3 regions of the Nonomuraea sp. NPDC059194 genome follow, and region 1 is predicted to be linked to each of the others. Evidence: riboswitches for the same ligand, from Rfam matches in the RefSeq annotation. Region 1 holds a riboswitch; each other region holds the start of a gene.
The links. Region 1 has a riboswitch for cobalamin ahead of ACFXJ8_RS01365 (CbtB-domain containing protein). Riboswitches for the same ligand answer to the same signal wherever they lie in the genome.

Region 1 (6,874 bases):
CAGCTCGACCGCTCCCAGCCGCTCTCTGGCCGCCGCGATCCCGGCCGCCAACTCCGCTTCCTGACCCGTCCACCTCGCCGCGAACGCCTGCGGGTCGGCGTCGTGCGCCATGCGCCGCCGTACCACCTCGGCCCGTTCCGCCGGGTCGCGCGAGGCGCGCACCTCCACCGTCAGCCCGAACCGGTCGAGGAGCTGGGGCCGCAGCTCCCCCTCTTCCGGGTTCATGGTCCCGACCAGCAGGAACCTGGCCGCGTGCCGTACGGAGACGGCCTCCCGCTCGACGTAGCAGGTGCCGAGCGCGGCCGCGTCGAGCAGCAGATCCACCAGATGGTCGTGCAGCAGGTTGACCTCGTCGACGTAGAGCACGCCCCGGTGGGCGGCGGCCAGCAGTCCGGGCTCGAACGCCTTGACCCCCTCCGTCAGCGCCCGCTCCAGGTCGAGCGAGCCCACCAGCCGGTCCTCCGACGCGCCCACCGGCAGCTCCACCAGCGCGGCCGCCCTGGTCACCACCTGCTCGCCCGGCTCGTGCGGCCCCTCGGGACACTCGGGGTCCGGCGCGGACGGCTCACAGGCGAACCTGCACGCGGCCAGCACGTCCACCGGTGGGAGCTGCGCGGCCAGCGCCCTGACGATCGTCGACTTGGCCGTGCCCTTCTCGCCCCTGACGAGCACGCCGCCCACGCGTGGAGAGACGGCGTTGAGCACCAGCGCCAGCTTGAGGTCGTCCAGGCCGACGACGGCGCTGAAGGGATAGGTGGCGGTCACGGTGAGGCCTTCCGGTTGACGTACCCGATCCGCCAGCCCTCCCGGGCGGCGGACACCTGCGTGAGAGAAAGGGGGGCGAGATCGAAACGGGCGGCGACAAGTGGGTCTGTCCCGAGCGCGTGCCCCAACACCGCCCGCACCACCCCCACATCGCACACGACGACGATCCGTTCGGGAGAACCACCGGCGCGTGAAATGCCAGGAGCACCCCCGGCCGGCCTCGGACCGGCCGCGACTGAGCTTTGGTCGGACGCAGCCGAACCCCGACCGGACACGGCCGGACCCCGACCGGACGAGGCTGGGCTCGGGTCGGAGGCGGCGGGGCTCGGGTCGTGCGGGTGGTCGTCCTGGCGGGGGGCGTCGCGGAGGGTTTCCAGCCAGCCGACGACCCGGGCGGCCGCGTCGGCGTGCGACTCGCCGCCGTGGGGTGCCGCGCCGGGGTCGGTGAGCCAGCGCGCGAAGGACTCCGGGTCGGCCTGCGCGACCTCCTCGTACGGCAGGCCGCGCCACCTGCCGTGGTCCGGCTCGGCCAGCTCGGGCACGACCACCGGCTCGAACCCGAGCGCGACGGCCGTTTCCCAGGCGGCCGGACCCGGCGCGGCGAACGCCGCTCGCCCGGCGAACACCGTTCCCGCAGTGAACATCGGGGCCAGGCGGCGGGCCTTGTCGAGGCTTGACGGGTCGGCGCGTTCCTCCCCCGTGGGGAAGCGCGCGCCACGCATGCCCGCCGTCAGAGCATGCCGTACGAACAGCACGCTGGTCAGCTGACCCGCACCTTCGCGCGTTCGCCGGCCACCGCGAAGAACACCCCGAACGCCGCCCAGAACACCAGTTGGGTGCCGAGGGAGGCCACGCGGAAGTCCCAGAGCAACGTGGCGGGGAAGCCCTCGGGCACCTCGTCCACGCGCGGAAGGAGCGCCCAGGCGGCGATCACCGGCACCAGGAAGGTGGCGCCGCCCACCAGGCCCTTCGCCCAGACGCCGGGCACGGTGACCCTGCGGGTGGCCGCGACGGCGATCGCGATCGAGGCGAGGCCGACCAGGACCATCACGACGTAGAGGAGCGTCCTGGAGTTGATCGTTTCAGGATCGCCCACGGCGGGTGGATTGGCTGGATATTTCAGGAAGGGGACAAGGATGATCGCCCCGAATGCGGCTGCCGCGGCGGCGACGGCCAACGCAGGTTCCGACCGGGGGCCGACTCTGCCGCGCAGTCCGGCGAAGACGAGGGCGAAGATGCCGCCCACGGCCACGCCGTACAGGCCGGTGGCGAGGAAGAGCCCGGCCTTCTGCACCGGTCTGCTGACCACGGCCTCTTCGCCGTGGTCGTGTGGGGCGGCCTCGGCGTCGTGACTGTTCGACTCCGATGGCGCGGCGGCGGCCGCGGCCTCCTCCAGGGCGATCGCCGCGTCGACGCGCGGCTCCCCCACGAAGAAGGCGAAGGCGCCCGCGATGAGTCCGGCCAGGAGCCCTACGAGCAGGCCCCTGACCACCAGGGTTTTGACCATGACCGTGCCTCAGTGGCAGGGCACGCCGAGCAGGTGACGCCCGTCGTGCATCAGCTCGTGCAGGAAGGTGCCGGTCTGCGAGATCGCACCGTTGTCCATCAGGACGAGGTACGCGAGCAGCATCAGAACGGGCACCGCCAGCAGCCAGCGCGTGAGACGGTGAAGCGGAATGGCGGTTGCGGACGTGGACAGACCACTCATGTGAAGCCTCCTCAGGGATGACGCGTCCCGCTGGTCGAGGTCGCGGCGGTCAGGTGACCTGGCTCCCGGGGTTGGTATTCCCGGATACAGTGGCGCGTCCGCACCGGCATCTCACCGGATTTCCCCTGAGTCGCCGCGAAATCTACCGGAACGTATCCCTTTCTGGGCATTTCGTCAACATCTCCCGTTCCCGGCGACCGGGTATGACAACGTTGCCATTGATCTTGATAGGTCCTAAGGTGACGGCGTCAGCCCCCTGGAACGCCGAGGGAGACCCCGTGCCCGTTCGCCTGTTGTCCGCCGAGTCGACCGATCTGTTCGTAGGAACGGAGGCGCAGCCGTACCAGGTCCTCAGAGTCACCGCCGAGCAGGGTGAGCGTGACGCCGACCTCGAGGTGCGCGGTGAGGGGATCGCGGGCTGCGCGGTCGTGCCCGCGGGTGACGGCACGGTCGTGGTGGAGGTCCCTCTGGAGGTGAGCGCGCCGGTGGGCAGCACCCTCGCCTGCCGCGTGAGCGCCGACGGCGGTGAGCTCGCCGCCGAGGTGACCGTCGAGGAGCCCGGCTGGACGATGCACATGGTGTCGCACTTCCACTACGACCCCGTCTGGTGGAACACGCAGGCCGCCTACACCAGCCCGTGGGAGCTGCTGTCGGGCGACGCGACGACCAGGCCGCTGTGGGAGCGCAACGCGTTCGCGCTGGTGGAGGCCCATCTGGCGCTGGCCTCACGGGACCCCGACTACAAGTTCGTGCTCGCCGAGATCGACTATCTGAAGCCGTTCTTCGACACCCACCCCGAGCGCAGGGCCGAGCTGCGCCGCCTCATGGCCGAGGGCAGGGTCGAGCTGATGGGCGGCACCTACAACGAGCCCAACACCAACCTCACGGGCGCCGAGACCACGATCCGCAACATCGTGTACGGCATCGGCTACCAGCGCGACATCCTCGGCGGCGAGCCCCGTACGGCCTGGCAGCTCGACGCGTTCGGCCACGACCCGCAGTTCCCCGGCTACCTGGCCGCCGCGGGCCTGACGGGCAGCGCGTGGGCGCGCGGGCCGTTCCACCAGTGGGGCCCGATCAGCAAGAACTTCAAGCAGGCCAAGAACGACGCCACGCTGATGCAGTTCCCGAGCGAGTTCGAGTGGATCTCGCCGTCGGGGCTGGGCGTCGTGACGCACTACATGCCCGCGCACTACTCGGCGGGCTGGTGGATGGACTCCTCGGCGACGCTGGAGGAGGCGATGACGGCCGTGTACGAGCTGTTCGCGAGCCTGAAGCCGGTCGCCGCCACCAGGAACGTGCTGCTGCCCGTCGGCACCGACTACACCCCGCCGAACAAGTGGGTGACGGAGATCCACCGGGAGTGGGCCGCCCACTACGTGTGGCCGAAGTTCGTCTGCGCGGTGCCGCACGACTTCTTCGAGGCGGTCAGGGCCGAGACGGCGACGTTCAGCCCGCAGACGCGCGACATGAACCCCGTCTACACCGGCAAGGACGTCTCCTACATCGACACCAAGCAGGCCCAGCGCGCCGCCGAGGTGGCCGCGCTGGACGCCGAACGGCTGGCCGCGTTCGCGTCGGCGCTGGGCCTGGGCCGCTATCCGCACGCGGCGCTGGACAAGGTCTGGCGGCAGCTCGCCTACGGCGCCCACCACGACGCGATCACCGGCTCCGAGTCCGACCAGGTCTACATCGACCTGCTCACCGGCTGGCGCGAGGCCTACGACCTGGCCGCCGACGCCCGCGACCGCGCGCTCGACGCGCTGCTCGGCCAGGTGGCCGTGGACGGCCGTTCGGTCGTCGTCACCAACACGCTGTCCTTCGCCCGCGACGGCCTGGTCAGGGTACGGCTGGAGCCCGGGCTGCGGGTGGACGCCCCCTCGGTCGTCGAGGACGGCACGCACGTCTTCCTCGCCAAGGACGTCCCGGCGCTCGGCTGGCGGGCCTACCCGGTGGTCGAGGGCGAGGCCGAGCCGTGGCGGCCCGTCGAGGGTCACACCATCGAGAGCGGGCGCTGGCGCGTCACCGCCGATCCCGCCCAGGGCGGCGGCCTGACCTCCCTCACCCGCGACGGCCGCGAGCTGCTGACCGGCCTCGGCAACGAGCTGCGGCTCTACGAGGAGTACCCGCAGCACCCCGACATGGGCGAGGGCCCGTGGCACCTGCTGCCCACCGGAGCGGTCACCGGCTCGGGCGCGACCACCGCCACCGTCAGAGCCGAGACCAGCCCGCTCGGTGCCCGCCTGATCGTCACCGGCGAGGTCGGCGACCTGTCCTACGAGCAGATCGTCACGCTCAGGGACGAGCGGGTCGAGTTCGCCACCCGCGTCCTCGACTACTCCGGCGCCGACCGGCTTGCCAGGGTTCGTTTCCCCGCCCAGGTGCGGGGCGGGCTGCCCGTCTCCGACGTCGCGGGCGCGGTCGTCGGGCGCGGCTTCGCCCTGCCCGACGTGGACAGCGCCGAGCACCCGTGGACCCTCGACAACCCCGCCAACACCTGGTTCGGCCTGTCGTCCACCGCCCGCGTCGACCTCGGCGAGGCCGGTGCCCGCGCGATCGGCGTGGCCGAGATCGTCGTCCCCTCCCACGCGGAGGCGCCCGCAGCCCGCGACCTGGTCGTGGCGCTGGCCAGGGTGGGCGTGACCGCCACCACCTCCTCGGCCTCCGGCTCCAGGTACGGCTGGCTCGACGTCGACTCCAACCTGCCCGACGTGCGCATCATCCTCGGCGGCCCCGACACCAACCCGCTGGCCGCCGAACTGCTGGCGCGCAGCGACCCCGCCTTCCTCGACGCGCTCACCTCAGGCGCGGGCCGGGTGTGGGTGCCCGCGGACAAGCCGCTGGCCGAGGTCTGGCAGCCCAGCGCCGACCTGCGCGACGTGCGCGCCCTGCCCGCGCTGATCGTGACCGACCCTGCCGACCTGCTGCTGGACGGCGCGGTCATCCACGCCACCTGCCCCGTGGGGGGCGAGGAGCTGGAGGACAGAACGGTCGCGCTGCTCACGTACGGCCTGCCGGGCTTCGCCGTCGACCCTTCGGGGGCGCTGCACCTGTCGCTGATGCGCTCGTGCACCGGCTGGCCGTCCGGCGTGTGGCTGGATCCGCCTCGCCGTACGACGCCTGACGGGTCGGGGTTCCAGCTGCAGCACTGGACGCACGAGTTCTCCTACGCGCTGGCGGCCGGCGACGGCGACTGGCGCGCGCTCGGCCTGCCCGCGGCGGGACAGGAGTTCAGCACGCCGCTGCTGTCCCGCGTGCTGGCCGCGCAGGACGGCGACCTGCCTCCGCTGCACTCGCTGCTGCGCGTGGATCCGCCGCGTGAAGTGCTGTTCAGCACGGTGAAGGCCACGGGCAACCCGCTCGCGCACGGGATCTCCGAGGCGTACGACGGGGTGACGATCAGGCTCGCGGAGTCGACGGGGCTGGGCGCGGCTGCCTCGCTGCACTCGCCCGTGCTCGACCTGGACGGCCTGGTCCGCTCGGACCTGCTCGAAGTCCTGCGCCCGCTTGACGGCCCGGTTGGACTCGACCTGGCGGGGGCCGAGGTCGCCACGTTCGTGGCCCCCGCGCCGCTCGACCGGTCGGACGCGGTGCTCGGCGTGACCGCCGAGCTCGCCCAGCCGGTCTACAGCCGCTACTGGCTGCACAACAAGGGGCCCGCCCCGCTCGGCTACCTGCCCGTCAGCCTGGCCGCCTCCCCCGGCCTCGTCACTCCCGAGGGCCCGTTCGAGGTGGACGTCGTCGTCTCCTCCCACCTCGTGGACGCCCCCCACGAGGGCGTGGTCACGATGGAGCTGCCCGAGGGCTGGAGCGCCGAGCCGTCCCAGCGGGTCTTCCGCCTCGAACCGGGCGGCCACGCCCGCTTCCCCTTCACCGTCACCCCCGGCCAGGGCGACGGTCTGCACTTCGTGACCGCCCGCACCCAGGTGGACGGCCAGGTGATCGAGGACGCCGTCACCGTCGCGCTCGGCGAGGCTCCCGAACTGCCCGCGCCCATCGAGTCCGTGCCCGACGACGGCACCGCGGCCCAGGGCACCAGGGCCGCCACAGCCAGGCCGACCGGGCTGTCGATCACCGCCGTCACCGACGAGCTCTCCCTGCGTCCCGGCGACCAGGCGGTCCTGACCGTACGGCTGGCCAACACCACCGCGGGAACCATCCGCGGCGAGGCCCAGCTCGCCTCCCCGTGGGGCACCTGGGAGCTGCTCCCCTCGGTCATCCAGGGCTTCGAGGTCGCTCCGGGCGGCGAGGCGGACGTCTCCTTCCCCGTCACGGTCCCGCCCGACGCTCCCGAGGTCCGCTCGTGGGCGCTGGCCAAGATCATGTGGTACGGCAGGTGCCAGTACGCGCCCGCCGTCCAGGTGGAGGTGAAGCGATGACCCACGTCCACGCGCCGGTGAT
Region 2 (6,874 bases), on a different contig from region 1:
CGAAGCCAACACCCCCGGGTGGTGGCACAAGTACTCAGCCGTCCTGCCCCACTGGTTCTCCACCTACGTGGGACTGGAAGAGGCCGCCAGCCTGATCCGCACCTACGAGGTGCAGTTCGTGCCCGGCCTGCTGCAGACGGCGAACTACGCGAGGGCGGTCTACCAACTCGGCAATCCCGACGCGACACCTCAGGACATCGACCGGCGCGTGCATCTGCGCATGCAGCGACAGGAACGCTTCACCAGCAAGGACGGCCCCCGCCTGTGGGCCGTCATCGATGAGGCGACCCTGAGGAGAACGATCGGCGGGAGAGGTCATGTCCGAACAGCTTCAGCATCTGCTGCACGTGGCGACCTTCCCCAACATCACCATCCAGGTGATGCCCTTCAGGTACGGCATGCACGCCGCCGAAGGGGGCGCGTTCAGCATCATGCGGTTTCCCGAGTCCGACCTGTCGGACGTCGTCTACGTCGAACAGCTCTGGGGTGCCCTGTACCTGGACAAGCGTGAGGACATCGACCCGTACCTCACTGCGATGGAGCAGCTGTGCGTGGAGAGCACCACGCCGGGCGGCACCGTGGAGCTCATCGACGGTCTTCTCAGAAAGATGTAGATGGAGCACACCTACAACGGCATGCCCGCCACCGACCTGACCGAGGTCGCCTGGCGCAAGAGCCGCTACAGCAACTCGCAGGGCAACTGCGTGGAGCTCGCGGAGCTCCCCAACGGCGGGATCGCGGTCCGCAACTCGCGCTTCCCCGAGGGCCCCGCGTTGATCTACACCCGCGACGAGATCCGGGCGCTGGTGCTCGGGGTGAAGGACGGGGAGTTCGACGGCCTGCTTGTCTGAGGGTTTAACACGGTGTTCACCTCCGGCGCACCCGCGTAACCCGGGTGCGCCGGACGGGAAATGATCCGGTTTCGTGTCTCGAGCAGGATGTCCTCATGATCGACCAGATGACGCTCTACCCGATAGCCGACGACGTGCTCATCGCACCGGGCGGCAGGGTCGTGATCCGCACCTATGGCGTCGGCTCCGCCGTACCCGATGGAGAGGTCTCCTACCGCACCTGGGTGACAGGGGTGCGCGACCAGCCGCGCTACTGGCACTGGGGGCACTTCGAGGACGCCGCCTCAGGGCACCGGCGGGTTCTGGAGTGGCTGACGGGGCGCGGGCCCCAACCGGTTCCCGCCGTGGCCTGACCCGCCTCAGACGGGCGCGTTCCAGTTGAGGATCACCGGCTCGGCGTGCTCGAACCCCAGCCGCGAGTAGGTGCCCGTGTCGAGCCTGAAGAACCTGCCGTCCTGCGGCGGCAGGCCCAGCCACCTGGCGGTCAGCACGCGCAGGAAGTGTCCGTGCGCGACCAGCGCCACCTGGCCCTCCACGGCCTTCGCCCGCGTGATCACCCTGTCGGCCCTGGCCGCCACCTGCTCGGCGCTCTCGCCGGGATGGTCGGCGTCGCCGGGGATCACGCCGTCGCGCCACAGGTACCAGCCGGGACGGCTCTCGCGGATCGTCGGGGTGGTGATGCCCTCGTAGCCGCCGTAGTCCCACTCCCACAGGTCGGGGTCCACCTCGTAGTCGGCCAGCCCGGCCAGCTCCGCCGTACGGCGGGCCCTGGTGGCGGGGCTGACCAGCACCAGGTCGAACGAGCGCGCCTTCACCAGCGGGGCCAGCGCCCTGGCCTGGTCCTCGCCGGTGGAGGTCAGAGGCAGGTCGGTACGGCCCGTGTGCCGGCCCGTCCTGCTCCATTCGGTCTCGCCGTGTCTCAAGAGCATCATTTCATCCATATCAGGACCATCATCGCCGACCGCCGCCTTCCCGATCTCCCCGGGTCAACCCAGTCGGTGGTCCGCCCCTCGCCCGCCACCCGTCGAGGACGATCGCGAGGGTCCGCGTCGTCATGGAACGCCGCTCACCCGTTGCACTCCACATCCCCCCTCCCATTCCCGCGCCCCCTCCCATTCCCGCGCCGCCCCCGCGCGTTCTTCGGCCCCACGCCGCGGTTGACCTCAAGTCAGCTTGAGGTTGCATCGTGGGGTCCGGAGCCGCCTATCGGATGGAGATCCCCATGCGCGCCGTCGTCCTGCACGCCTTCGGGCCCGCGGAGAACCTGACCTACGAGACCGTCGACGACCCCGTCCCCGCAGCGGGCGAGGTGCGGGTCCTGGTGAAGGCCGCGGGCGTGCACCTCATCGAGACCCTCCTGCGTACCGGCGTCACCATCGGGCCGCCGGTCCCCGAGCTGCCGACGATCTTCGGCGGTGAGGTGGCGGGTGTGGTGGACGCCGTCGGCCCCGGTGTCGACGAGTCGTGGATCGGGCGCAGGGTGGTCACCGGCACGAGCAGGCCAGGCGGGTACGCCGAGCTGAGCGTCGCCGCGGTGGAGGATCTGCACGCCGTACCCGACGGGCTCGGGTTCGAGGAGGCGGTCGCCATGATCGTGACGGGCACCACCACCATGGCCCTGATCGAACTGGGCGCACCCACCGCCGACGACGTCGTCCTGGTCAACTCCGCGGCGGGCGGCATCGGCAGGCTGCTCGTCCAGCACGCCCGCGCCATCGGCGCCGAGGTCGTCGGCGCGGCCGGCGGACCCGCGAAGGTGGCGACCGTGCAGGGGCGGGCCGTCGACTACGACGTGCCGGGGTGGGGCTCCCAGGTCGGGCAGGTGACGCTGGTGTTCGACGGCGTCGGCGGGACCCGGGGCCGCGAGGCGTTCTCACTGCTGGCTCCCGGCGGGCGGCACATCACGTACGGCAACGCCTCCCGCGAGGCGACGGACGGGCCCACACCCGAGGAGGTGAAGGCGAAGGACATCACCTCGATCTACGCGATCGAGCGGATCCTCGCCTGGCCCGGCGGGCTGCGGAAGCTGGAGGAACGGGCTCTGGCGGAGGCGGCGTCGGGCCGCCTGGTCCCCGAGGTGTGGACGTTCCCGCTGGCGGAGGCGGCGGCGGCCCACGCGGCACTGGAGAGCCGCGCGACGAGCGGCAAGGTCGTCCTCATCCCCTGACCGAGTGGCCCGGCCGAGCCCCTCCGATCGGCCGGGCCCGGGTCAGCGTTCGTTCAGCAGGCCGAGCGCGACGCCGCCCATCCCCACGGTCATGACCAGCCAGGCGACCCCCGCGAACACGTTCCCCAGCCCGGCGAACCACGCGACGGGAACCACCACGGGACCCACGATCAGCGCGATCGCCGCCCAGGCGGGCGCGCTCCTGCCCAGCAGCGCCGCGACGCCCATCAGCAGGAATCCGACCAGCCCCAGGAGGAACGACATGCCGAGGACCGAGGTCGGCAGTCCCTCGCCGTAGGCGGTGTACAGCTTGGTCAGCTCGGCGGGGTCGAGGCCGGCCTTGATGCCCGCGTACAGCACGTCGTCCGAGTCGCCGGCCACCGGGACGATCATGATGAAGGCGAGGATCATCGCGACGAAACCGAGCGTGGGCCTGCCCCTGCGGGCGACCCTGGCCACGCCGAGCGCGGCCGGGATGATCGCGATGGCGCTGATCGCCGACAGCCAGGCGAACATCGGGTAGGCGGAGGCGCTGGCGGCGAACTGCCGCACGTACGCCTCTCCTTCGGAGGTGACGTCGCCCGGCGCCAGCAGGATGGACACGGCGATCGTCAGCGGTGAGATCACGGCCGCGGTGATCATGGCGTAGCGGGCGAAGGTGTCGGCTCCCGACCGGGGAGTCGTGTCGAGACTGGTCATGGTCAGAGCGTCCGTCCGTCGCGGGCTCGGCGCATGAGTAGGCCCCTACTCATCTAAGGTGAAGGCCCATGGAGCCATTGGCGGTAGGACTGGTGGGCGCGGGCCCGTGGGCGGAGATGGCGCACGCGCCGATGCTGGCCAAGGGCCCGCACACGAGGCTCGCGGGCGTGTGGGCCCGCCGTCCCGAGGCGGCGGCCAGGCTGGGCGCTCCCGTCTACGAGCGGATCGAGGAGCTGTTCGACAACGTGGAGGCGGTGGCCTTCTGCGTGCCGCCTGCCGTACAGGCCGAGCTCGGTGTGCTGGCCGCCAAGGCGGGCAAGGCGCTGCTGCTGGAGAAGCCGCTGGCGGCCGACCTCGACGGCGCGCGCAGGCTCGCCGGCGCGGTGGCGGAGGCGGGCGTGCCGTCCCAGATGCTGCTCACGCTGCGCTACTCGCCGCAGGCGCGGGAGTTCCTGTCCAGGTGCGCCGAGGTCGAGGCGTTCGGCGGCCAAGCGACGGCCGTCTCAGGCACGCTCACGGGCGGCGGGCCGTTCGCCACACCGTGGCGGCTGGAACGCGGCGCGCTCCTCGACGTCGGGCCACATGTCATCGACCTGCTCGACGCCGCCCTCGGCAGGGTGGTGGGCGTGCGCGCCCACGGCGACCCGCTCAGGTGGATGGGCCTGCTCCTCGACCACGAGGGCGGCGCGGTCAGCGAAGTATCGATGTCGATGTCCGCCGCGGGCGACTTCACTCCCATGCGCGTCGAGGTGTACGGCGCCGCCGGCAGCGTCCAACTGCCCGCCTTCGACGACGACCCGCTCGACGTGGTGGCCGAGGAGTTCGCGGCCACCGTACGGCGGGGCGGCGGCCACCCGCTCGACGCGGCGCGTGGCCTGCACCTGCAGGAGATCATCGCCGAGGCGGAGGCCCAGCTCACCACCCCTTGACTTCGGCCTTGCGCGGAGGATTGATAGCGTTTGTCCGACGCGCAGCGTTGCAGCGAAGTCCGGTGTGAATCCGGCGCTGTCCCGCAACTGTCATAGCCAGGTCGCCTGCCGCCGCGCCGACGTCATCAACCCTCGTGGAAAAGGGTGATCCGTCGCACATTCGCGGGTCTCTCGGTTCCGACAGTGTGAAAGGACTACTCGTGAGGCCCGTACGCACGGTCTTCGCGGGCGCGCTGCTGGGAACGGTCGTCCTGGCCGGTTGCGGCCAGACCGCCCCCACCTCCGCCCCCGCTTCCGCCCCCGCTTCCGCACCCGCCCCCAGTCCCGCATCGAGCGCCCCCGCCGCGCAGGACGCCGCCTTCCCCGCCACCGTGCAGGCGGGCAACGGCGCGGTCACCATCGCCAAGAAGCCCGAGCGCATCGTCTCGATCTCGCCGACCGCCACCGAGACGCTGTTCGCGATCGGCGCGGGCCCCCAGGTCATCGCAGTCGACGAGATGTCCACCTATCCGGCGGACGCCCCCAAGACCGACCTGTCGGGCTTCAACCCGAACGTCGAGGCGATCATCGCGCACAAGCCCGACCTCGTCGTCGCCTCGGACGACAAGGTCGCCGCCCAGCTCGCCAAGGTGAACGTCCCCGTTCTGGTGGAGCCCGCCGCCACCAAGATCGACGAGGCCTATGACGAGATCGTCGACCTCGGCGTCGCCACCGGCAACAAGGCCAAGGCCGACGAGGTCGTCGCCGGGATGAAGGGCAAGCTGGAAGAGCTCGCCGCGGCCGCGCCGCAGGCCAAGAAGCTCACCTACTACCACGAGCTCGACACCACGCCCTACGCCGCCACCTCCACCACGTTCATCGGCCAGATCTACGGCATGTTCGGCCTGGTCAACGTGGCCGACAAGGCTCCCGAGGCGGCCGGCGGCTATCCCAAGCTGTCGGCGGAGTTCGTGGCGAAGGCCGACCCCGACCTGATCTTCCTGGCCGACGTGAAGTGCTGCCAGCAGAGCAAGGAGACGCTGGCCAAGCGGCCAGGATGGCAGAACCTGAAGGCGGTCAAGAACGACCGCGTCATCCAGCTCGACGACGACATCGCCTCCCGGTGGGGTCCGCGCATCGTGGACCTGGCCACCGCGATCGGCGAGGCCGTACGCAAGGCCGACGCGAGCCAGTGAAGCCGCGCGTGCCCGCCAGGGCCAGACCGCTGTGGGTCGCCGCCGCCCTCGTGGTCCTCGTGATCTCGATGATCGCGGGACTGCTGGGCGGCGCGGCCGGCATCTCGCCCTGGCAGGTCGTGCTCCAGGCCGCCGACTGGCTGCCCGGCATCCACGTCGATTCCGGGCTCGCCCCCATCGAACAAGACCTGCTGTGGCAGATCAGGCTGCCAGGCGTGCTGGTCGCCGCCACGGTCGGAGGGCTGCTGGCCATCGCGGGCGGCGGCTACCAGGGCGTCTTCCGCAACCCGCTGGCCGACCCCTACCTGCTCGGCGCGGCCTCGGGTGCGGGCCTGACGGTCACGGTGGTGATCGTGCTCCTGCCCGGCAACGCCGCGAGCATCCCGCTGGCCGCCTTCGCCGGCGCGGTCGGCGGCGTCTTCCTCGCCTACGCCCTCGGCAACGCCGCGGGCCGCTCGGGCGGCACCGCCACCCTGGTGCTGGCGGGGGTGGCCGTCACGTCCTTCCTCACCGCCATCCAGACCTTCGTCCAGCAACTCAAGGTCGAGGAGCTGCGGCGCATCTACTCGTGGATCCTCGGCGACGTCAGCGGCGGATGGGACCAGCTCGCGCTGGTCGCGCCGTACGCGCTGGTCTCCACAGTCCTGCTCCTGCTGCACGGGCGCATGCTCGACGTGCTGTCGGTCGGCGACGAGGAGGCCACCGCCCTGGGCGTCAGGGCGGCCAGGGTACGGCTGGCCGTGCTCTTCGGCGCTTCCCTGGCCACCGCCTCGGCCGTCGCGGTCAGCGGGCTCATCGCGTTCGTCGGCATCGTCGTCCCGCACGTGGTGCGCAGACTGGCGGGCGGCTCGTACCGGATCGTGCTGCCGCTCTCGCTCATCGGCGGCGGCGCGTTCCTCGTCCTGGCCGACCTCATCGCCCGCACCGTCATGGCCCCCGCCGAGCTGCCCATCGGCGTCGTCACCGCCTTCGTCGGCGCGCCCTTCTTCGTGGGGGTGCTGCGGATGACCAGGAAGGCGGAGCTGTGATCGAGACCGAACGGCTCTCGGTGGT
Region 3 (6,874 bases), on a different contig from region 1:
GCCTTGTATGCCTCGTCGAAGGCCTCGCCGTACAGGTCGGTGAGGTGCGGCACCTGCTTCGGGTCGAACAGCGACCACGTCTGGTCCGCCTCGACGCGGCGCATGAACTCGTCGGGCACCCAGTTGGCGAGGTTGAGGTTGTGGGCGCGGCGCGCCTCCTCGCCGGTGTTGTCGCGCAGTTCGAGGAACTCCTCGATGTCGGCGTGCCAGGTCTCCAGGTAGACGCAGGCCGCACCCTTGCGGCGGCCGCCCTGGTTGACGGCGGCGACGCTGGCGTCGAGCGTGCGCAGCCAGGGGACGATGCCGTTCGAGTGGCCGTTGGTACCGCGGATCAGCGAGCCGCGCGAACGCACCCTGGTCCAGGCGATGCCGATGCCGCCGGCGTACTTCGACAGCCTGGCGACCTGGCCGTAGCGCTCGTAGATCCCCTCCAGCTCGTCACGCGGCGAGTCGAGCAGGAAGCAGGACGACAGCTGGGCGCGGCGCGAGCCGGAGTTGAACAAAGTGGGCGAGCTGGGCAGGTACGACAGCGTGGACATCAGCGCGTACAGCTCGGCGGCCTCGGCGACCGACGCCGACAGGCCGCACGCGACGCGCAGCATGAAGTGCTGCGGGCGTTCGAGCACGCCGCGGGTCTCCGGGTGGCGCAGCAGGTAGCGGTCGTAGACAGTACGCAGGCCGAAGTACTCGAACCTGTCGTCGGCGCCCTCGTCCACGAGCGCGTCGAGGGCGGCGGCGTTGGCGGCCACGAAGGCGGCCAGCCCGTCCTGCAGCAGACCCGCGGCGTGGGTGGCCGCGATCGACTCGGAGAAGGTCCGCACGCCGTGGGCGGCGGCCTCGTCGGCGATCTCCTCGGCCAGCAGCCTGGCGGCGACCCTGGAGTTCTCCGGATCGGTGATCACCCTGGCGGCGGCCTCCTCGATGGCCAGCCGGCGATCCACCTCTACGATCTGCGTCACGCTCTCTCCTCGCGAGCTTCGCCCCCGTGAGGGCAGGCGAGAGCACGCGGGCACGCCGCAGGGCCCCCTGGCCCTCCCTCGAGGCCTTGGACAGGTCATACCGCTGGCAGGTCTTCGGACTCGCGGGCGTACGTCAGCTTCCTACTGGCCGTCGCTTCCCAGGCCATGGGCCCAGTGCTTCGTGACGGCGGTCGTTCCCGCTCACCGCTGCGGGGCAGTGCCGGAATCTCACCGGCTTCCCTTTTGCTTCGCCCTGCTCGGGCGAACCAGCGACGACCAGGATCCTACATCTAGTGGCCGCGGACGCAACTACCCCAACAAGTTGTGTCGATCAGGCCGAGGTCCTTGAGCACTTCGCGGGTCCTCTCGACCTCGGAGCCGAACCACTGGCCGAAGTCGTCGCCACTGAGCGGGATCGGTTTCCAGCCCTTCGTACGGCAGGCCTCCCGCCACCGCTCGGACCCGACGACCTCGTCGAGGAGCTCGACCGCCTGGGCGCGTTCGCCCTCGCCCATCTCCTTGGGCCCGAGCACGCCGCACCAGTCGGCGAAGTCGACCCGCACGCCCGACTCCAGCAGGGTCGGCGCATCGACGCCCTCGACCCGTTCGGCCGAGGAGACGGCCAGCACCCTGACGCGCCCCTTGTCGAGGGGCTTGCGCCACTCGCCGAGCGGACCCGCGGCGATGGCGACCCGGCCGGCCAGCAGCGCCTCGGCCGCGTCGTTCGTGGTGGGGTAGCCGGCGTAGTCGAGCACTCTGGCGTCGGCACCGAGGCCGCGGGCGACCAGCCCGAACAGCAGGTGGTCGGTCTCCCCCTGCGGCCTGCCGCCCAGCACGGTGCCGCCGGGGTCGGCGACCAGCCGCCGGGCGAACTCGTCGAACTCGCGAAACAGGGAGGCGTCGGTGACCACCAGGGCCTCGACGTCGCCGACGAGCCTGGCCAGAGGCGTGCCGATCTCCTTCGACCTGCTGATCTCGGCGGCGGCGAGCGCGGGCAGGCCCGTCACGGTCAGCCTGGTGCCCCCTGCCGACATCCCGCCGCGCCTGAGCTGCCCTTCAAGGGCCCGCGCGACGGGGATCCAGGCCTCGCCGCCTGGCACGACGGAGAAGCTCGGAACCTGTCGCGTGGGCGTGCCGCAGCCGGACAGGCAGGCCAGCGCGCCCAGCGCGCCCAGCGCGCCCAGCGCGCCCGCCACGAACTCCCGACGGCGCATGCGCCCTCCCCGTCACCCCGGCCCCCTCCACCCAATGTTATGGGCTCGTCACGGAGAGTCGCTCATCGGGGTGGGCAGGTCGGCCGGGATGGCGAGCAGGCGGATGTGCAGCGGCCTGGCCTGCGGCGGGGCGTCGGCCGCGCGATGGCTGTATTTCTTCAGCAGCAGCATGTACTCCTCGAAGAAGGCCTCCAGCTCTGCCAGCGTCATCCGGCCCAGGCCGCGCGAGACCTTCACCCAGGCGGGATCGGCCTGGTAGGCGGCGGGCAGGAGCTCCATGAGGATCTGCTTGTCCTCCTCGAGCCCGATCCGGTGGAACTCGGCCAGCACCGGACGGTCCTGCGGAGCCAGCCGCTGCGGATGCGGCAGCCTGATGTCGCCCGTTTCGATCCTGCGCCACCACCGCTCGCGCCCGGCCGAGCGCTCGGGGATCTCCTCGATGAACCCGTACTTCTCCAGTTGGCGCAGGTGGTAGCTGGTCGTGCCGGTCTTGGCGTCGAGCAGCGAGCCGAGCGTCGTGGAGGTGGCGGGGCCGTGCAGGCCCAGGTGACGCAGCATCGCCCGGCGCATCGGATGGGCCAGGGCCTTCAGCTTGCCGGGGTCGTCGAGCACCCAGGGCTGGTCATCCTTCATGACGAGCACCCTAGTCCTCCAGAAGGATTTCTGCAGACATCTCTTTGCCGAGAACTCTCTGCAGAGTACTTTCGGCGGTATGAAGCGATTCCTGATCTCGACGATGGCCCTGCTGGCGGCGTTAGCCGTACCGGCCGCCGCCGCCCAAGCCGCGCCCACGCCCACGCCTGCCGTACCGGTGCCCGCCGATCTGGCGGCGACGGAGGTGAGCTTCGCGGGCGACGGAGGGCTCACCCTGCGCGGCACGGTCCTGTCCCCCAGAGACGGACACGGACAGGGCCCGCGGCCCGGCATCGTGCTCGTGCACGGGGCGGGCCAGGGCACTGCCAGGACCAAACTCATGACCGAGGCCGTGGAGTTCGCCAGGCGCGGCATGGCGGTGCTCGTCTACGACAAGCGGTCGGTGGGCTACTCGCTGTTCGAGCGCTCCTACGCGCAGCTGGCCACCGACGCGCTCGGTGCGGTGGCCGCGCTGCGCCGCCGGCCGGGCGTCAACCCGTCGGCCGTCGGGCTCTGGGGGCTGAGCGAGGGCGGATGGGTGGTGCCGATGGCCGCCGCCCGCTCCTCCGACGTCGCGTTCGCGGTGCTGGTCGGCGCCAACTCCCAGCAGCCGCTGCGCCAGCAGGCGTGGGCGGTCTCGGCGGGCCTGCGCAAGGCGGGCGTGTCAGGCTCGCTGCCCGACAGGGCGGTGCCGACGATGTACCGGGCGATCTCCGACGGCGGGCTGTTCCCCGAGCCGTGGCACGACCCGCTGCCGGTCCTGCGGAAGGTCAGGCAGCCGGTGCTGGCGATCTGGGGCACCCACGACCTGCTCACCCCGCCGAAGGAGAGTCCTCCCCTGATGGCCGGGGCCCTGGCCGAGGGCGGCAACGAGCACGTGACGATGCGGATGTTCGCCGGCGCGGACCACGCCGCCCACCGCAGCCCCGACGGCGGCGTCACCAGGCTGCCCGAGCTGACTCCCGGCTACCCCGAGCTGGTCGGCTCGTGGGTGTCCGACGTCGTGGCGGGGCGCGCGCCCCTGTCGAGCCCGCCGGAGGCGAGCACCCGGCCGCACCAGGAGTCGGCGACCATCGCGGTGCCGCCGCCGTCCTGGTGGGAGTCGGCGGCCGTGCAGTGCGCCGCCCTCCTGCTGTTCCTGCTCGCCTTCCTCGGCTACCCGCTGGCCGCGGGCGCGCGCCGGATCAGGGGCACGGCGGTGGCCTCGAGCGCCGGGCCCAGGGTGCTGGCGGCCGCGGGCCTGGCCGTGGTGGCCGGGGGGTTCTGCTACCTCATGTACGTGATCATGACCGGTGGCAAGCTGGCCGAGCCCGGACCGGTCCTGGCCGGACGGCCCGTGCTCTGGCTGCTGCTGCAGGCGCTGGCGATCGCCGCCGCCGTCGCCGTCGTGCCGACCGCGCGCGCCTGGCGCGCGGCCGGGCGCCGCTCCGAGCGGGTACGGCTCGGCCTGCTCGTCGCGGCGGGCGTGGTCATGATCCCCTGGGCCCTCTACTGGGGCCTCCTGCTGCCGTGAGGGCCGCTACTCGACGGTCACACTCTTGGCCAGGTTGCGCGGCTTGTCGACGTCGCGCTCCAGCGCGACCGCCGCGTGGTAGGCCAGCAGCTGCAACGGGATCGTGAGCAGGATCGGGTCGAGCTCGATCTCGTTCTTCGGGACCACGATCACGTCGTCGGCCAGCTTGGAGTCGGGCTCGCGGTGGCCGACCATGAGCACCCTGCCGCCGCGCGCCCTGATCTCGCCCAGCGTGGTGAGGTTCTTGTCGAGCAGCTCGTCGTCGGGCACGATCGCCACCGTCGGCAGGTCGGGGCCGATCAGCGCGAGCGGCCCGTGCTTGAGCTCGCTGGCCGGGTAGGCCTCGGCGTGGACGTAGGAGATCTCCTTGAGCTTCTGCGCGCCCTCGCGGGCCACCGGGTAGCCCCGCACCCGGCCGACGAACATCATGCTCGGGTGCTGGGCGTACTTCCTGGCCAGCTCGGCGATGCGGTCGCCCTGCTTGAGGATCTTCTCGATCTGCGTCGGCAGCTCGCGCAGCCCCTCGACGATGCGGCGGCCGTCGGCGGGCGACAGGTCGCGCACCCGGCCGAGGTGCAGGGCGAGCAGAGCGAAGGCGACCGCGGTCGAGGTGAACGCCTTGGTGGAGGCCACCGACACCTCGGGGCCCGCGTGCAGGTAGATGCCGCCGTCGACCTCCCTGGCGATCGCGCTGCCCACGGCGTTGACGATGCCGATGACGCGCCCGCCCTTGCGCTTGAGCTCCTGCACGGCCGCCAGCGTGTCGTAGGTCTCGCCCGACTGGCTGATCGCGACGTAGAGGGTGTCGGGGTCGACGACCGGGTTGCGGTAGCGGAACTCGCTGGCGGGCTCGGCGTCGGCGGGGATACGGGCCAGCTCCTCGATCAGCTGCGCGCCGATCTGGCCGGAGTAGTAGGCGCTGCCGCATCCGATGATCTTGATGCGGCGAAAGGAGCGGGTCTCGCGGGCGTCCATGTTGAGCCCGCCCAGGTGGGCGATGTGGAAGCGCTCGTCGAGGCGCCCGCGCAGGGTGCGGGCGATCGACTCGGGCTGCTCGGAGATCTCCTTGAGCAGGTAGTGCTCGTAGCCGCCGGTGTCGTAGTGGCCGGCGTCCCAGTCGACGGTCAGCGGCTCCTTGGCGGTCTCGCGCCCGCCGCTGGCGAAGGTGTGGAAGCCGTCGGCGGTCAGCACCGCCAGCTCGCCGTCCTCCAGGTGGACGACCTGGCGGGTGTAGCGGACCAGTGCCGCGACGTCGGAGGCGGCGAACATCTCCTTCTCGCCGAGCCCGAGCACGATCGGGCTGCCGTTGCGGGCGACCACGATCTCCTTGGGCCGCTCGGAGTCGACGACCGCGATGCCGTAGGTGCCGACGATGCTCTTGAGCGCCTTCCTGACCGCCTCCTCGAGGGTGTCGGTCTCGGTGACCGTACGGGCGATCAGGTGCGCGAGCACCTCGGTGTCGGTCTCGGAGACGAAGGTCACGCCCTCGGCGACGAGCCTGGCGCGCAGTTCGTCGGCGTTCTCGATGATGCCGTTGTGCACGACTGCGATGCGCTCGTCGGTCGACAGGTGCGGGTGGGCGTTCTCGTCGCTCGGCACGCCGTGGGTGGCCCAGCGGGTGTGCCCGATGCCGAGCGTCCCCTTGAACCTGGCTGGTACGGCTTTCGCCAGGTCTGCCACGCGGCCCTTGACCTTACGCAGCTTGAGGCCCTTGTTGGACACCACCACCCCGGCCGAGTCGTAGCCGCGATACTCCAGGCGCTGCAGCCCTTCCAGCAGGATGGGCGCGGCATCCTTGCTGCCGACATAGGCGACGATTCCGCACATGGGCCAACCTTCCTATCCGTAGACGATCCGGCGCAGCTGGCGCAGCGACAGCTCGGGGGCCGCCACGCGCCGCGCGGGTAGTTCCGCCGCGATCCTGGGGAAGATCTCGTCGTTGGTGAAGCCGCGAGCCTTCAGCTCGCCGTGGCGGCGCCGGACGAACTCCTCGACGGGCTCGGAGAAGTAGGCCACCACTTCGGCCACCACGCGCGCCGCCTCACCGTGGGCGAGCTGGCTCGTCCTGGTCAGGTGCGCGATGAGGTCCTCGTAGGGATGCACAGGGCAGGACCCTACGCAGAGATCACACTCCATGCCAACATCTTGCCCGAAATCGGGCAGGAATCACTTAATGGAAAGCCGACACGCCGATGGAGGGAATGCGCGCATGCCCCGCAGGGGACTACACGCGCGCAGAGATCGCCATACCCCGCGAAAGCCGCGAGAGTCGCGCCCGTTACGCTACGTAATTGACTGATCTCGCATCGCAGGGGGTTCTCTCATGCTGCTCTGGGTCGCCGCCGCCCTTCTCGTCGCGCTCGGCCCTACGGGAGCGGTCACACCCGAACCGGGCGGGGCGGCGGCGGTCCACGGGCCGGTCGGCGCGGTCTCGCAGGGGCCGGTCGGCGCCGTCTCGCACGGGCAGGGCGGCGCCGTCTCGCACGGGCGGGGCGCGCAGGGGCCGGGCGGCGCGCAGGAGGACTTCCGGGCCGCGGCCGAGGAGTACGGCGTGC

Region 2: another riboswitch for cobalamin. It lies ahead of ACFXJ8_RS04770 (ABC transporter substrate-binding protein); the one in region 1 lies ahead of ACFXJ8_RS01365 (CbtB-domain containing protein).
Region 3: another riboswitch for cobalamin. It lies ahead of ACFXJ8_RS13615 (ribonucleoside-diphosphate reductase subunit alpha); the one in region 1 lies ahead of ACFXJ8_RS01365 (CbtB-domain containing protein).

What each region holds. Positions count from the first base shown of each region.
Region 1 is NZ_JBHZBH010000001.1:288,453-295,326, forward strand. It holds gene ACFXJ8_RS01350 (VWA domain-containing protein) at 1-765, opposite strand, end outside; gene ACFXJ8_RS01355 (histidine phosphatase family protein) at 762-1,520, opposite strand; gene ACFXJ8_RS01360 (CbtA family protein) at 1,526-2,272, opposite strand; gene ACFXJ8_RS01365 (CbtB-domain containing protein) at 2,282-2,473, opposite strand; cobalamin riboswitch at 2,504-2,634, opposite strand; gene ACFXJ8_RS01370 (NEW3 domain-containing protein) at 2,752-6,852, shown strand; gene ACFXJ8_RS01375 (hypothetical protein) at 6,849-6,874, shown strand, end outside.
Region 2 is NZ_JBHZBH010000002.1:432,528-439,401, reverse strand. It holds partial or broken gene ACFXJ8_RS04805 (helix-turn-helix domain-containing protein) at 1-614, shown strand, start outside; gene ACFXJ8_RS04800 (DUF397 domain-containing protein) at 615-851, shown strand; gene ACFXJ8_RS04795 (hypothetical protein) at 947-1,204, shown strand; gene ACFXJ8_RS04790 (histidine phosphatase family protein) at 1,211-1,792, opposite strand; gene ACFXJ8_RS04785 (zinc-binding dehydrogenase) at 2,074-3,018, shown strand; gene ACFXJ8_RS04780 (hypothetical protein) at 3,061-3,717, opposite strand; gene ACFXJ8_RS04775 (Gfo/Idh/MocA family protein) at 3,786-4,646, shown strand; cobalamin riboswitch at 4,654-4,774, shown strand; gene ACFXJ8_RS04770 (ABC transporter substrate-binding protein) at 4,847-5,821, shown strand; gene ACFXJ8_RS04765 (FecCD family ABC transporter permease) at 5,818-6,849, shown strand; gene ACFXJ8_RS04760 (ABC transporter ATP-binding protein) at 6,846-6,874, shown strand, end outside.
Region 3 is NZ_JBHZBH010000008.1:127,185-134,058, reverse strand. It holds gene ACFXJ8_RS13615 (ribonucleoside-diphosphate reductase subunit alpha) at 1-959, opposite strand, end outside; cobalamin riboswitch at 1,047-1,245, opposite strand; gene ACFXJ8_RS13610 (Bug family tripartite tricarboxylate transporter substrate binding protein) at 1,250-2,173, opposite strand; gene ACFXJ8_RS13605 (helix-turn-helix domain-containing protein) at 2,222-2,806, opposite strand; gene ACFXJ8_RS13600 (alpha/beta hydrolase family protein) at 2,886-4,319, shown strand; gene glmS (glutamine--fructose-6-phosphate transaminase (isomerizing)) at 4,326-6,146, opposite strand; gene ACFXJ8_RS13590 (hypothetical protein) at 6,159-6,422, opposite strand; gene ACFXJ8_RS13585 (N-acetylmuramoyl-L-alanine amidase) at 6,643-6,874, shown strand, end outside.